One region of the Streptacidiphilus cavernicola genome, then DNA from elsewhere that is predicted to be linked to it. Evidence: predicted binding sites of a transcription regulator. Region 1 holds the regulator's gene; the other holds the start of a gene.
The links. Region 1 encodes HrcA, which represses chaperone genes, less so after heat shock. Its sites were predicted from a motif close to TTNGCACTCNGNNNNNCNGAGTGCNAA; they were not measured.

Region 1 (6,242 bases):
GTAGGCGTGCGAGGTGCCGGGCTCGCCCTGGAGCTCCCAGAGCAGGTCCACCAGGTCGCTGTAGCTGCCGAGCCGCTCCACCAGCGGGCGGTAGCGGCGCTGCACGGCGGGCCAGTCCAGGCCGCCCAGGTCGGTGCGCCAGAAGTTGTCCCGCATCAGCCGGGCGGTCTCGTCGAACATCTGCCGCCACTCGGCGGCGGGGTCCACGGTGACCCGGACCCGGGAGAGGTCCACGGTGACCGCGTCGTCCCGCTCGTCCTTGCCGACCCGGTGGTCGGCCGGGACGATCCGCAGCTCGCCGTGGTCCACCACGGCCAGCCGGGAGCCGTCGCCGGAGACCTCGAACCGGTCCAGCTCGTCCACCAGGGTCTCGGCCCTGCGGGTGGCGAAGTCGAACCGCTCCAGGCTGCTGCGCTCGGCGTCGTCCTCCGGGGTGGCCCTGCTGGTGCCCAGCTCGCCGCCGGTCGGGTGCTCCAGCCAGACCACCCCGCCCTTGACCGCGCGCAGGCTGCTGTAGTTGCCGCTGGGCACCGGGAACGGGACGATCCGGTCGGCCAGGCCGTCCAGGTCGAGCCGGGTGCGCGGGGCCTCCTCGGCGCCGTCGGCGCCCTCTTCGGCCTTCTCGGCGTCGTCGTCGGCCTTCTTGGGGTCGTCCTTGGCGTCGTCGTCGCCCTTGCCCAGGGCCCGGCCCTGCGGCTGCGGGCCGAACGGCGAGAGGGTGTCCGCCGCCAGGGTCAGCAGGTAGGGGCGGCAGGCGACCGGGAACGACAGGTCGAACACATGCGCGTCGTAGACCGGGTCGAAGTCGCGCATGGACAGGAAGGCGAGGTGCTTGCCGTCGGCGGTGAAGGTCGGCGCGTAGTCGGTGAACCGCGGCGGGGTCAGCTCGGTGACCGTGCCGTCGGCGATCCTGGCCAGCCGGAGCTGCCGCGGCACCTCCTCGACGCTCAGCGCGTGCGACCAGGCCAGCCACTGCGAGTCCGGGGAGAAGGCCAGGTCGGTGGCGTGCGAGCTGGTTCCGCGGTCGAGCTCGCGGACGGCGCCGTCCGCAGCCGCGACCAGCAGCACCAGGCCGTCCCGGTTGGCCACGGCGAGGTGCGCGCCGTCCGGGGAGGCGACCAGTTCCTCGACCCGGCCCAGCCGCCCCAAGGCGACCCGGCGGCCGTCGGCGAACTCCAGGCCGTCCTCGCCCTCGGCGTCGGTGACCCACACCGACGCACCGTCAGGAAGCGCCAGCGGCAGCCGGTTGCGCACCCCGGGCACGGCCGCGAGGGCGCGCACGGGGCCGTCCCGGTGGGTGACCCGGTGGATGGTGCCGCGGACCTCGACCACGCTGGAGCGGGCGTCCTCGTCCGGGGAGACCGCGCCCAGGTGGCGTCCGGCCGGGACCGGGCGCGGCTGCCGGTTCACCCGGGGGCCGCCGAGCCGGACGTCCAGCCGGCGCGGCTCGGCCCCGGCCAGGTCCTCGACCAGGAACAGGTCGCCGCCGCTGTGGTAGACCACCCGGGCGCCGTCGGTGCTCGCGTTGCGGGCGTAGAACTCCTGCCCACTGTGCCGGCGCAGGTCGGAGCCGTCCGGCAGGCTGGACCAGAGCCGTCCGACGCCGTCGTGGTCGCTCAGGAAGGCGATCCTGCCGCCCGACCCGCCCCCGACCCACATCGGCGAGTCGATGTTGCCGTCCACGTCGGCGTGCACCCGGGCGAAGTCGCCCTCGACGCCGATCCAGAGCTTGCCCGCGGTGCCGCCGCGGTAGCGCTTCCAGTAGGCCGGCTCGCGGCTCATCCCCGCGCTGGAGAGCAGCACCCGGGCGCCGCCCGGCTCCGCCGCCACCCCGCCGACCCTGCCGTACGGCAGCCGCCGGGCCGGGCCGCCGTCCAGCGGGACCGCGAAGGCCCAGGGGTGCGCCCGCGACATCCGGCCGACCGAGCTGAGCGCCAGCACCTCGCCGTCGGCGGTCCAGCCGAGCACCGCCGTCTGCGCGCTGCCCCAGTACGTCAGCCGGCGCGACTGGCCGCCGTCCACCGGGGCGACATGGACCTCGGGGGCGCCGTCACGGGTGGAGGTCCAGGCGATCAGGGCGCCGTCCGGGGAGATCCGCGGGCGGGTCGCCGGCACCTGGTCCGCACTCACCCGCCAGGCCCGGCCGCCCTCCACGGGGGCCAGCCAGACATCGTTCTCGGCCACGAAGGTGACCAGGTCAGCATGGATGTGCGGGTACCGGAGGTAGCTGTCGGCTTCAGTCACCCGGCAACCCTAGCCGCCACCCCGGACGGCGCGACACACCATTCCGCTCGCAGCAGATCCGGAGCGGACGGCTGGTAGGCGGCTAGCCCCAGCGCCCGGTCCGGCCCAGCAGCAGCGCCCCGGCGGCGACCCCCGCGGTGGAGGTCCGCAGCACCGTGGAGCCGAGCCGGTACGGGGCCGCGCCGGCCTCGGCGAAGCGGGCCAGCTCGTCCGGGGAGACCCCGCCCTCGGGGCCGACCACCAGCACCAGCTCGCCCTGCTCCGGCAGCCCGGCGGAGGCCAGCGGCAGCGCGCCCTCCTCGTGCAGCACCGCGCCCAGCGCCGCGCCGGAGAGCAGCTCGGCGACCTGCCGGGTGCTCATCGGCTCGCGGACCACCGGGAAGCGCAGCCGCCTGGACTGCTTGCCGGCCTCCCGGGCGGTGGCCCGCCACTTGCCCAGCGCCTTCTGGCCCCGGTCGCCCTTCCACTGGGTGATGCAGCGCGAGGCCGCCCAGGGGACCACCTGGTCCACGCCGACCTCGGTCATCAGCTCGACCGCCAGCTCGCCGCGGTCGCCCTTGGGCAGCGCCTGCACCACCACCACCCGCAGCGTGGGCTCCGGTTCGGCCAGCGCCTCGGCGACCCGGACCTCCAGCGCCTCCTTGCCGACCACCTCGGCGACGGTCCCGGAGACCCCGAGCCCCTCGCCGTCGGTCAGCACCAGCTGCTCGCCCACGGCCAGCCGCCGCACCGCGACCGCGTGCCGCCCCTCGGCGCCGTCCAGCCGGACCAGCGCGCCGGGTACGGCGGCGGCCAGCGCCGCCGTACCGGCCACGAAGACCGGCGCGGTCATGTGCGGCCGTTGAAGGCGTCCTTGAGCCGGGAGAACAGCCCCTGCTGCCCCGGCTCGAAGGTGCCCTTGGGACGCTCCTCGCCGCGCAGCGCGGCGAGCCGCCGCAGCAGCTCCTCCTGCTCCGGGTCGAGCTTCCCGGGCGTCTGCACCTCGACGTGCACTATCAGGTCGCCGCGACCGCCGCCGCGCAGGTGGGTGATGCCGCGCCCGTGCAGCGGGATGGACTGCCCGGACTGGGTGCCGGGGCGGACGTCGATCTCGACCTGCCCGTCCAGGGTCTCCAGCGGGACCTTGGTGCCCAGCGCCGCCGCCGTCATCGGCAGGGTCACCGTGCAGTGCAGGTCGTCGCCGCGGCGCTGGAACACCTTGTGCGGGTTCTCGCTGATCTCGACGTAGAGGTCGCCGGCCGGGCCACCGCCGGGGCCGACCTCGCCCTCGCCCGCGAGCTGGATCCGGGTGCCGTTGTCCACGCCGGCCGGGATCTTCACGGTCAGCGTGCGCCGGGCGCGGACCCGGCCGTCGCCGGCGCACTCCGGGCAGGGGGTGGGCACGACCGTGCCGAAGCCCTGGCACTGCGGGCACGGGCGCGAGGTCATCACCTGGCCCAGGAAGGACCGGGTGACCTGGGACACCTCGCCGCGTCCGCGGCACATGTCGCAGGTCTGCGCGGAGGTGCCGGGGGCCGCGCCCTCGCCGTTGCAGGTGGTGCAGACGACGGCGGTGTCGACCTGGATGTCCTTGGTGGTGCCGAACGCGGCCTCTTCGAGGTCGATGTCGATCCGGATCATCGCGTCCTGGCCGCGCCGGGTCCGCGAGCGCGGACCGCGCTGCCCGCCGCCGGCCGCGCCGAAGAAGGCGTCCATGATGTCGCTGAAGCCGAAGCCCGCGCCGGTGCCGAAGCCGCCGGGGCCCGCCCCGCCGCCGTTCGCCGACAGCGGATCGCCGCCGAGGTCGTAGACCTGCCGCTTGTTGGGGTCGGAGAGGACCTCGTAGGCGGCGTTGATCTCCTTGAACCGCTCCTGGGTCTTCGGGTCGGGGTTCACATCAGGGTGGAGTTCTCTCGCCAGCCGGCGGAACGCCTTCTTGATCTCGTCCTGACCCGCGTCACGCCGGACGCCGAGTACCGCGTAGTAGTCCGTGGCCACCAAAATGCTCCGCTTGTTTCTATTCGCGCCGACGTTCCCGACACCGCTGTAAGGCTAAGACGCGGCCAGGATCTGGCCGACGTACCGTGCAACCGCCCGGACCGCGCCCATCGTTCCCGGGTAGTCCATCCGCGTCGGCCCGAGCACCCCCAGTTTGGCGACGGTCTCGTCGCCCGAACCGTAGCCCACCGACACGACCGACGTGGAATTGAGCCCCTCGTAGGCGTTCTCGTGGCCGATGCGGACCATCATGCCCGCGTCGGCGGTCTCCCCGAGCAGCTTCAGCAGGACCACCTGCTCCTCCAGGGCCTCCAGCACGGGGGCGATGGTGAGCGGGAAGTCGTGCGGGAAGCGGGTCAGGTTGGCCGAGCCGCCGATCACGATCCGCTCCTCGGTCTGCTCCGCGAGCGCCTCGAACAGCGTGGTCAGCACCGCCGTGACGGAGCCCCGGTCCTCGCGTTCGAACGCCTCGGGCAGGTCCTGCACCAGCGTCGGCACCTCGGCGAACCGCTGGTTCGCGGCCCGGGAGTTGAGCCTGCTGCGGAGGTCGGCGAGCACCGTCTCGCCGACCGGGGCCGGGCAGTCGATCAGCCGCTGCTCGACCCGGCCGGTGTCGGTGATCAGCACCAGCATCACCCGGGTCGGCGTCAACGCGACGAGCTCCACGTGCCGCACGGTCGAACGGGAGAGCGAGGGGTACTGCACTACCGCGACCTGCCGGGTCAGCTGCGCCAGCAGCCGCACCGTGCGGGCCACCACGTCGTCCAGGTCCACCGCGTGGTCCAGGAAGCTGCCGATGGCCCGGCGCTCGGGCGCGGACAACGGCTTGACCTCGGTCAGCCGGTCCACGAACAGCCGGTAGCCCTTGTCGGTGGGCACCCGCCCGGCGCTGGTGTGCGGCTGGTGGATGTAGCCCTCGTCCTCCAGCGTCGCCATGTCGTTACGCACCGTGGCCGGCGACACGCCGAGGTTGTGCCGTTCCACCAGGGCCTTGGAACCGACCGGCTCCTCCGTCCCGACGTAGTCCTGGACGATGGCGCGCAGCACCGCCAGCTTGCGGTCGTCGAGCTTGCGCTCCTCATGCACGGGCCACGCACCTCCTGCCTCGGGGACTGGCACTGGGACTGGCATCCGGACTGGCACTCCGGCCGAACGAGTGCCAACGCCTGTTCGGCCAGTGTAAGCCGCGAGGCTACGCCACCGGAACGCCGGAGCCGTCCCGTACGTACCTGTTGGTAGGCCTTACAAGGCAGAATTGCAGGACAGGTCCTTTCTTGAGGAGTGGCACCATGCCCCGAACACGCTTCGCACCCGACCGCGGTCTCACCAGCCGGATGCTGCTGACGATGTTCTTCATCGGCCTCCTCTACGTCGTCTTCGTGGGCGCGCTGCTGGTGTTCCTGAAGGGGGCCTGGCTGATCATCGTGATCATCGCGGGCGGCCTGTTCGTCGCGCAGTTCTGGTTCAGCGACCGGATCGCCGCCTTCAGCATGGGCGCCAGGGAGGTCTCCGCCCAGGACTATCCGGAGCTGCACGGCACGGTCGACCGGCTGTGCGCCCTCGCCGACATGCAGAAGCCCAAGGTGGCGGTCGCCCAGAGTGACATTCCCAACGCCTTCGCCACCGGCCGCAACGAGAAGAACGCCGTGGTCTGCGTCACCACCGGGCTGCTGCGGCGGCTGGAGCCGGAGGAGCTGGAGGGCGTCCTGGCGCACGAGCTGTCGCACGTGGCGCACCGGGACGTGATGGTGATGACCATCGCCGGCTTCCTCGGCGTGCTGACCGGTGTGCTGACCCGGGTCGGGCTGCAGGCCGGCCTGTTCGGCGGCTTCAGCAGCCGGGACAACCGGGACGGCGACAACACCGGGATGATGCTGCTGGTCGTGATCGCGGTCAGCGCCGTCGCCTACACCATCAGCTTCCTGCTGACCCGGCTGCTGTCCCGCTACCGCGAGCTGTCCGCCGACCGCTCGGCCGCGCTGCTGACCGGGCGCCCCTCGGCGCTGGCCTCGGCGCTGACC
Region 2 (6,242 bases), on a different contig from region 1:
CCTCGCCGAGGGCGGGCTCAGCACCTCCTGGACCTCGATCCGCCCCAGCGTCCCCGCGGCGGCGGTGCTGGCCACCGTCGGCACCGGCGTCAGCGTCGCAGTGACCGCCACCGGGGCGCACCTGCTCACCGGCGCCGACTGGCGGCTCTCGCTGCTGCTCGGCGCGGTCGTCTCGTCCACCGACGCCGCCGCCGTCTTCTCGGTGCTGCGCCGGGTGCCGCTGCCGTCCCGGCTCAGCGGCCTGCTGGAGGCGGAGTCGGGGTTCAACGACGCCCCGGTGGTGATCCTGGTCGTCGCCTTCGCCACCACCGGACCCGTCGACACCTGGTACGTGCTGCTCGGCTCGATCGTGGCGCAACTGGCCATCGGCCTGGTGCTGGGCCTCGCGGTCGGCCGGCTGGGCGCGCTGGCGCTGCGCCGGGTCGCGCTGCCCTCGTCCGGCCTCTACCCCATCGCCGTGGTCGCGCTGACCCTGTTCGCCTACGCGGGCGGAGCGCTGCTGGACGGCTCCGGCTTCCTCGCCGTCTACATCTGCGCCCTGGTGCTGGGCAACTCCCGACTGCCGCACGGGCCCGCCACCCGGGGCTTCACCGAGGGCCTGGCCTGGATCGCCCAGATCGGCATGTTCGTGCTGCTCGGACTGCTGGTCAACCCGCACACCATGCTGCACGCGCTGGTCCCGGCGCTGGTGGTCGGCCTGGTGCTGGTGCTGCTGGCCCGGCCGATGTCAGTGCTGCTCACCATGACGCCGTTCCGGATCGCCTGGCGCGAACAGGCCCTGCTGTCCTGGGCCGGGCTGCGCGGCGCGGTGCCGATCGTGCTCGCCACCATCCCGGTGGTCGCCGACGTGCCCGGAGCAGACCAACTCTTCAACACGGTCTTCCTGCTTGTGGTGATGTTCACCCTGCTCCAGGGCCCCACCCTGCCCTGGGTGGCACGTAACCTCGGTATCGGCGACCCCGCGCGCGCCGGCAGGCTGGACGTCGAGTCCGCCCCGCTGGAACGGCTGCACGGACACCTGCTGTCGCTGACCCTGGCGCCCGGCTCGCGGCTGGCCGGAGTCGAGATCGCCGAACTGCGGCTGCCCAAGGGCGCGGCGGTGACCCTGGTGGTCCGGGACGGTTCCAGCTTCGTCCCGGGGCCGACGACCGTGCTGCGCCCCGACGACGACCTGCTGGTCGTCGCGACCGACCAGGTCAAGGACCGGGCCGAACGGCGGCTCCGGGCGGTCGACCGGGCCGGCAAGCTGGCCGGCTGGCTGGAGCGCAGGAGCGAGTACTGAGACCGGGCGTCGTCACAGCTCGTCGTCACAGCTCACAGAGGGCACGGTGGACTATCGCCGTGGAATACCGCATCATTGACCGTCGTTAGCACTCATCAGGCGAGAGTGCCAGGAGGAAACACAGTGCCGACGTACCAGTACCAGTGCACCGAGTGCGGCAACGGGCTCGAGGCCGTCCAGAAGTTCACCGACGACGCCCTCACGGTCTGCCCCAGCTGCACCGGCAGGCTGCGCAAGATCTACTCCGCCGTCGGCGTGGTGTTCAAGGGCAGCGGCTTCTACCGCACCGACAGCCGCTCCTCGTCGAGCAGCACGGTGAGCGCGGCCAAGCCGGCCGGCGAGTCGTCGTCGACCCCGTCCACGACGTCCTCCTCGACGCCCGCACCTGCGTCGACCTCCTCGGCGCCCTCGGCCCCGAAGGCCGGGAGCGGATCGAGCACCTCCGCCTGATCCCGCGTTTCGTATGCTGCGGGTCATGACGAACCCTCAGCACGGCACCTCCGCCGCCGGTCTCCCCGCCGCCGAGATCGGCGTGATCGGCGGCACCGGCCTGTACGCGCTTGTGGACGACCTCGTCGAGGTGTCCGTCGACACGCCGTACGGGCCGCCGAGCGACTCGCTCTTCGTCGGCGCGATGGCCGGGCGGCAGGTCGCCTTCCTGCCCCGGCACGGCCGTGAGCACCGGATCCCGCCGCACCGGATCAACTACCGGGCCAACCTCTGGGCGCTGCGCTCGCTGGGCGTGCGCCAGGTGCTGGGCCCCTGCGCCACCGGCGGGCTGCGGGCCGAGCACGGCCCCGGCACCCTGCTCGTCCCGGACCAGTTCGTGGACCGCACCTCCGGCCGCACCCAGACCTTCTACGACGGCGTGCCGCGCGCGGACGGGGCGGTGCCCGAGGTGGTGCACGTCTCCGCCGCCGACCCGTACTGCCCGGCCGGACGCGCGGTCGCGGTCAAGGCCGCGGGCGCGGCGGGCTGGGAGCCGGTGGACGGCGGCACCCTGGTGGTGATCGAGGGCCCGCGCTTCTCCACCCGGGCCGAGTCCCGCTGGTACGGGGCGCAGGGCTGGTCCGTGGTCGGCATGACCGGCCACCCGGAAGCCGTGCTGGCCCGGGAGCTGGGGCTCTGCTACACCTCCATCGCCGTGGTGACCGATCTGGACGCGGGCGTGGAGACCGGCGAGGGGGTGACCCACACCGAGGTGCTGCGGGTGTTCGCCGGGAGCATCGACCGCCTGCGCGGGGTGCTGCACGGCGCGGTGGCGGGACTGCCGGCCACGGCGGAGCGGGACTGCGTCTGCTCGCACGCGCTGGACGGCCTGGAGACCGGCCTGGGGTTCTGATCCACCCGTCAACGGCTCTGATCCGTCAACGTCGGAGGGGTGCTTCTACCTCTTCCGGGCGACGGAGTTTTCCACAGCCCCCGAGTTGTCCACAGACCACGGCTCCGGGGCTGATCCGGCTTGCGGAACGGGCCAGGGTGGGAGACAGCCCCACCGGCTCCGGCCGGTGCGGCTCCCCCTTCCCGCGCTTTCCGTATCCGCAGGTGGTGACCAGCCATGTCCGCAATGATCGACAGCCCGGTCCGGCACGTGAACCGGCATCGTGCGCACTCCCTCCGCCCCACCCCCGGCCGCGACACCGCCCCTACCGCTACCGCGGACCGAGCCGCCGAGTCCGCGACCGACCCGCTGTGGACGGCCACGGAGTCGGTGACGGAGACCTGGGACGACCGAATCTGGGACGACAAGGGCTGGGACGTCGACACCCTGGAAGCCTCCGGGGCGGAGTCGGCCGGGACGGCGGCCTCCGCCGCCCACGCACCGTCCCCCGCCACACTGTCCCCCGCCCCGGTTCCAGCTCCCGCCCCTGCTCCCGCCCCCGCGTTCGACACCCGGCCCGTGGTGGCCCCCGGCCCCGCCTCGCAGCCGGGCGACGGCCTCTCGGTGCCGCCGCGGCGTACGGTCGGGCCGTTCCCGCCGATCAGGGCCGGTGGCGGGCGGCACCGCCTCCCCGCCGCCGTACGCCGAAGGCCGGGCCCGATCGCGGCCGGGCTGATGGTCGCAGCGACCACCCTGGCCGCGGGCACGCTGCGCTTCTCCGCCCCGGCCCCGCTCCGCACCTCGGCGGACGCCGGGCACCAGTGCGGGCCCCTCCTGCCGGGCGAGCCATGCCGCTGAGCGGCGGCGCCGCCGCTCAGCCGCCGTGGTGCGGCGGCGTCTCGCGGCGGTACCACGCCTCGTCCCGGCCGGACTCGGCGTCCCCGCCCCAGCCGCGGTCCGTGTCGTCACGGCTCGGCCGGTTCAGCGGGTCGTCGAAGACCAGCCCGGGACGCCCCGTCGACGCCGCGGCCTGGCGCACCACAGCCCCGGGCACCTCGGCCTCGGGGGTCATGGCCTCGGGGGTTTCCTCATCCGGCATCGGCTCCATCCCCTCAGGCTACGCGGCCCCGCAGGGGCTACGCGGCCTCGAATCCGGAGTGGTCTGCGATCTTCCGCAGTTCCGCCAGCGCGTGCTTCTCGATCTGCCGGATTCGCTCACGGGTGAGCCCGTGCTGCTTGCCGACCTCGGTGAGGGTCCGCTCGCGGCCGTCCTCCATCCCGTAGCGGGACCGGATGATCGAGGCGGTGCGCTGGTCGAGCCGGCCGATCAGGTCGTCCAGCTCCTCCCGGCGCAGCATGACCAGCACGGCGTCCTCGGGGGACGTCGCCCCGGTGTCCTCGACCAGGTCGCCGAACTGGGTCTCCCCGTCGTCGTCGACCGTCATGTTCAGGCTGACCGGGTCACGGGCCCAGTCCAGCACGTCCTTGATCCGCTCCACCGTGGTGTCCAGCTCGGCGGCGACCTCGGCGTGCTCGGCGTCGCGGCCCAGTTCCTTGGACTTCTCGCGCTGGACCCGGCGGATCCGGCCCAACTCCTCGACCAGGTGCACCGGGAGCCGGATGGTGCGGGACTGGTCGGCGATCGACCGGGTGATGGCCTGGCGTATCCACCAGGTGGCATACGTGGAGAACTTGAAGCCCTTGCCGAAGTCGAACTTCTCCACGGCACGGACCAGGCCGGCGTTGCCCTCCTGGATGAGGTCCAGCAGCGGCAGGCCGCTGCGCGGATACCGGCGGGCCACCGCCACGACCAGACGGAGGTTGGAACGGATGAAGACGTCCTTGGCGCGAGCGCCGTCCTCGGCGATGGCGCGCAGCTCGTCCTCGCTCGCGTCACCGGCGGACTCGCTGTTCGCCAGCAGATGTTCGGCGAAGACGCCCGCCTCGATGCGGGTGGACAGTTCGACCTCCTGCGCGGCGTCGAGCAGCGGGGTCCTGGCGATCTCGTCGAGATACATGCCGACGAGGTCGCGGTCGGCCTCACCAGCGGTGGGACGCGCGTTGCGGGTCCGGTCGGCCTTGTCGCGGACGACGGCACGGGTGGCCATGCTTACTCCCTCTCGGAGGCGGGACGGGCCTGGCTGACCCGTTCTTGGCTGCCTTTCATAACGATGTAACGGCCAGAATCTGGACATCATTCCCAAGGAGGCGGTTTTTCCGCGCCGAGTGCAGTATCCTGTGGGATTTTCCCGAATATTCCTGCGGAGCGTGTTCGCTCGATCACAGCCGGACGGCCCGGGGGTCGCCTGGCGACCTGCGCTCGACCTTCACTCTCGACCTGTACTGACGTGAACGATTGTCCGCTCGCCCCTTGTTCCACGCTCGTCGGCGCATTCACGCCCGTAACGCCGACGCCGCCCCCGACCGGGCGGAGACCCGGGCGGGACGGCGGGACAACGGCGGGGACGACGGCGCAGTGGCCTTCGGCTGAGGGCTCAGCTCCCGGCGTACTGGCGGCCGGCGAAGCGGCGGGCGAAGCCGTCGCCCACGTTGGCAGTGACGGTGTAGTCGTAGCGGCCCGCAGTGCTGGTCAGCGTCCCGGTCCAGCTGCCTCCTGCGGCCACGGTGACCTGGCGGGAGCTGCCGCCGCTGGCGCCCTGGGCGACGTTGGCGCCGATGGTGAAGACCACCGCGACCGTGCCCGCGTTGGTGAGGTGCAGGGTCTGGGTGGCGCCGTCGGCGGCGTCCACGGCGTACGCCTCGGGGTGGCCCTTGGTGGTGCTGGTCCACGTCCGCACGTCGCCCTGGAAGCCGCGGAGGTAGCCGTCCGGGCCGTGCAGGTCGACGTCGTAGAGGCCGCCGCCGTAGCTGAGGGCGCTGAAGTAGTCGCTGATGCTGCCGCCGGCCGGGCAGGTGTAGCGCCAGTCGGCGTAGGTGCGGTGGTTGACCGCGTAAGCGGCGAAGCCGGCGCCGAGCGAGCCGTTGGCGACGGTCTTGAACCAGAAGCGGTTGGTGGAGGTGTCGGTCCAGGAGGTGGTGTCGAAGCGGTAGCCGACCGGCAGCGCCGGGCGGTCCCCGGTCTCCTGCGCCGGCGTGGTCGAGCTGGACGGGGCGGTGGCCGAGGGGAGCGAGTCCTGCGCGTTGCAGGCGGCGACCAGCGCGGCGGTGTCCGGGAGGTTGGTCGGGAAAGCGGTGGGGGTGGTGGAGAAGGTGAAGGCCGAGGTGAGGTCGCCGCAGACCTGGCGGCGCCAGGCGGAGATGTTGGGCTCGGTGACCCCGCTCCAACGCTCCACGAACTGCAGCACCGAGGTGTGGTCGAAGGTCTGCGAGCAGACCTTGCCGCCGGTGCTCCAGGGGGAGATGACGGTCATCGGCACCCGCGGGCCCAGCCCGATCGGGTTGCCGCTGATGAACTCGTCGGCCGTGCCGGTCGGCGGAACAGGAGGCACCACGTGGTCGAAGAAGCCGTCGTTCTCGTCGAAGTTCAGGAAGACCACGGTCTTCGCCCAGGTCGCCTGGTTCGAGGCCAGCGCCTCCAGGATGCCGTTGACGTAGTTCGCGCCGTAGGCCGGCGGGTTCGCCGGGTGCTCGGACTCGGCCGCCGGCGCGACCACCCAGGAGACCTGCGGCAGCGTGCCG

Region 2: ACEZDE_RS01145 (FmdB family zinc ribbon protein) is a predicted target of HrcA. The motif match lies at 1,368-1,394, and genes of this name have one in related genera.

What each region holds. Positions count from the first base shown of each region.
Region 1 is NZ_JBHFAB010000004.1:201,421-207,662, forward strand. Features, by position in the region: gene ACEZDE_RS07275 (S41 family peptidase) at 1-2,244, opposite strand, end outside; gene ACEZDE_RS07280 (16S rRNA (uracil(1498)-N(3))-methyltransferase) at 2,327-3,076, opposite strand; gene dnaJ (molecular chaperone DnaJ) at 3,073-4,221, opposite strand; gene hrcA (heat-inducible transcriptional repressor HrcA) at 4,276-5,307, opposite strand; gene htpX (zinc metalloprotease HtpX) at 5,511-6,242, shown strand, end outside.
Region 2 is NZ_JBHFAB010000001.1:252,476-258,717, forward strand. Features, by position in the region: gene ACEZDE_RS01140 (potassium/proton antiporter) at 1-1,282, shown strand, start outside; gene ACEZDE_RS01145 (FmdB family zinc ribbon protein) at 1,406-1,732, shown strand; gene ACEZDE_RS01150 (S-methyl-5'-thioadenosine phosphorylase) at 1,746-2,624, shown strand; gene ACEZDE_RS01155 (hypothetical protein) at 2,841-3,461, shown strand; gene ACEZDE_RS01160 (hypothetical protein) at 3,478-3,702, opposite strand; gene ACEZDE_RS01165 (sigma-70 family RNA polymerase sigma factor) at 3,740-4,711, opposite strand; gene ACEZDE_RS01170 (phosphocholine-specific phospholipase C) at 5,099-6,242, opposite strand, start outside.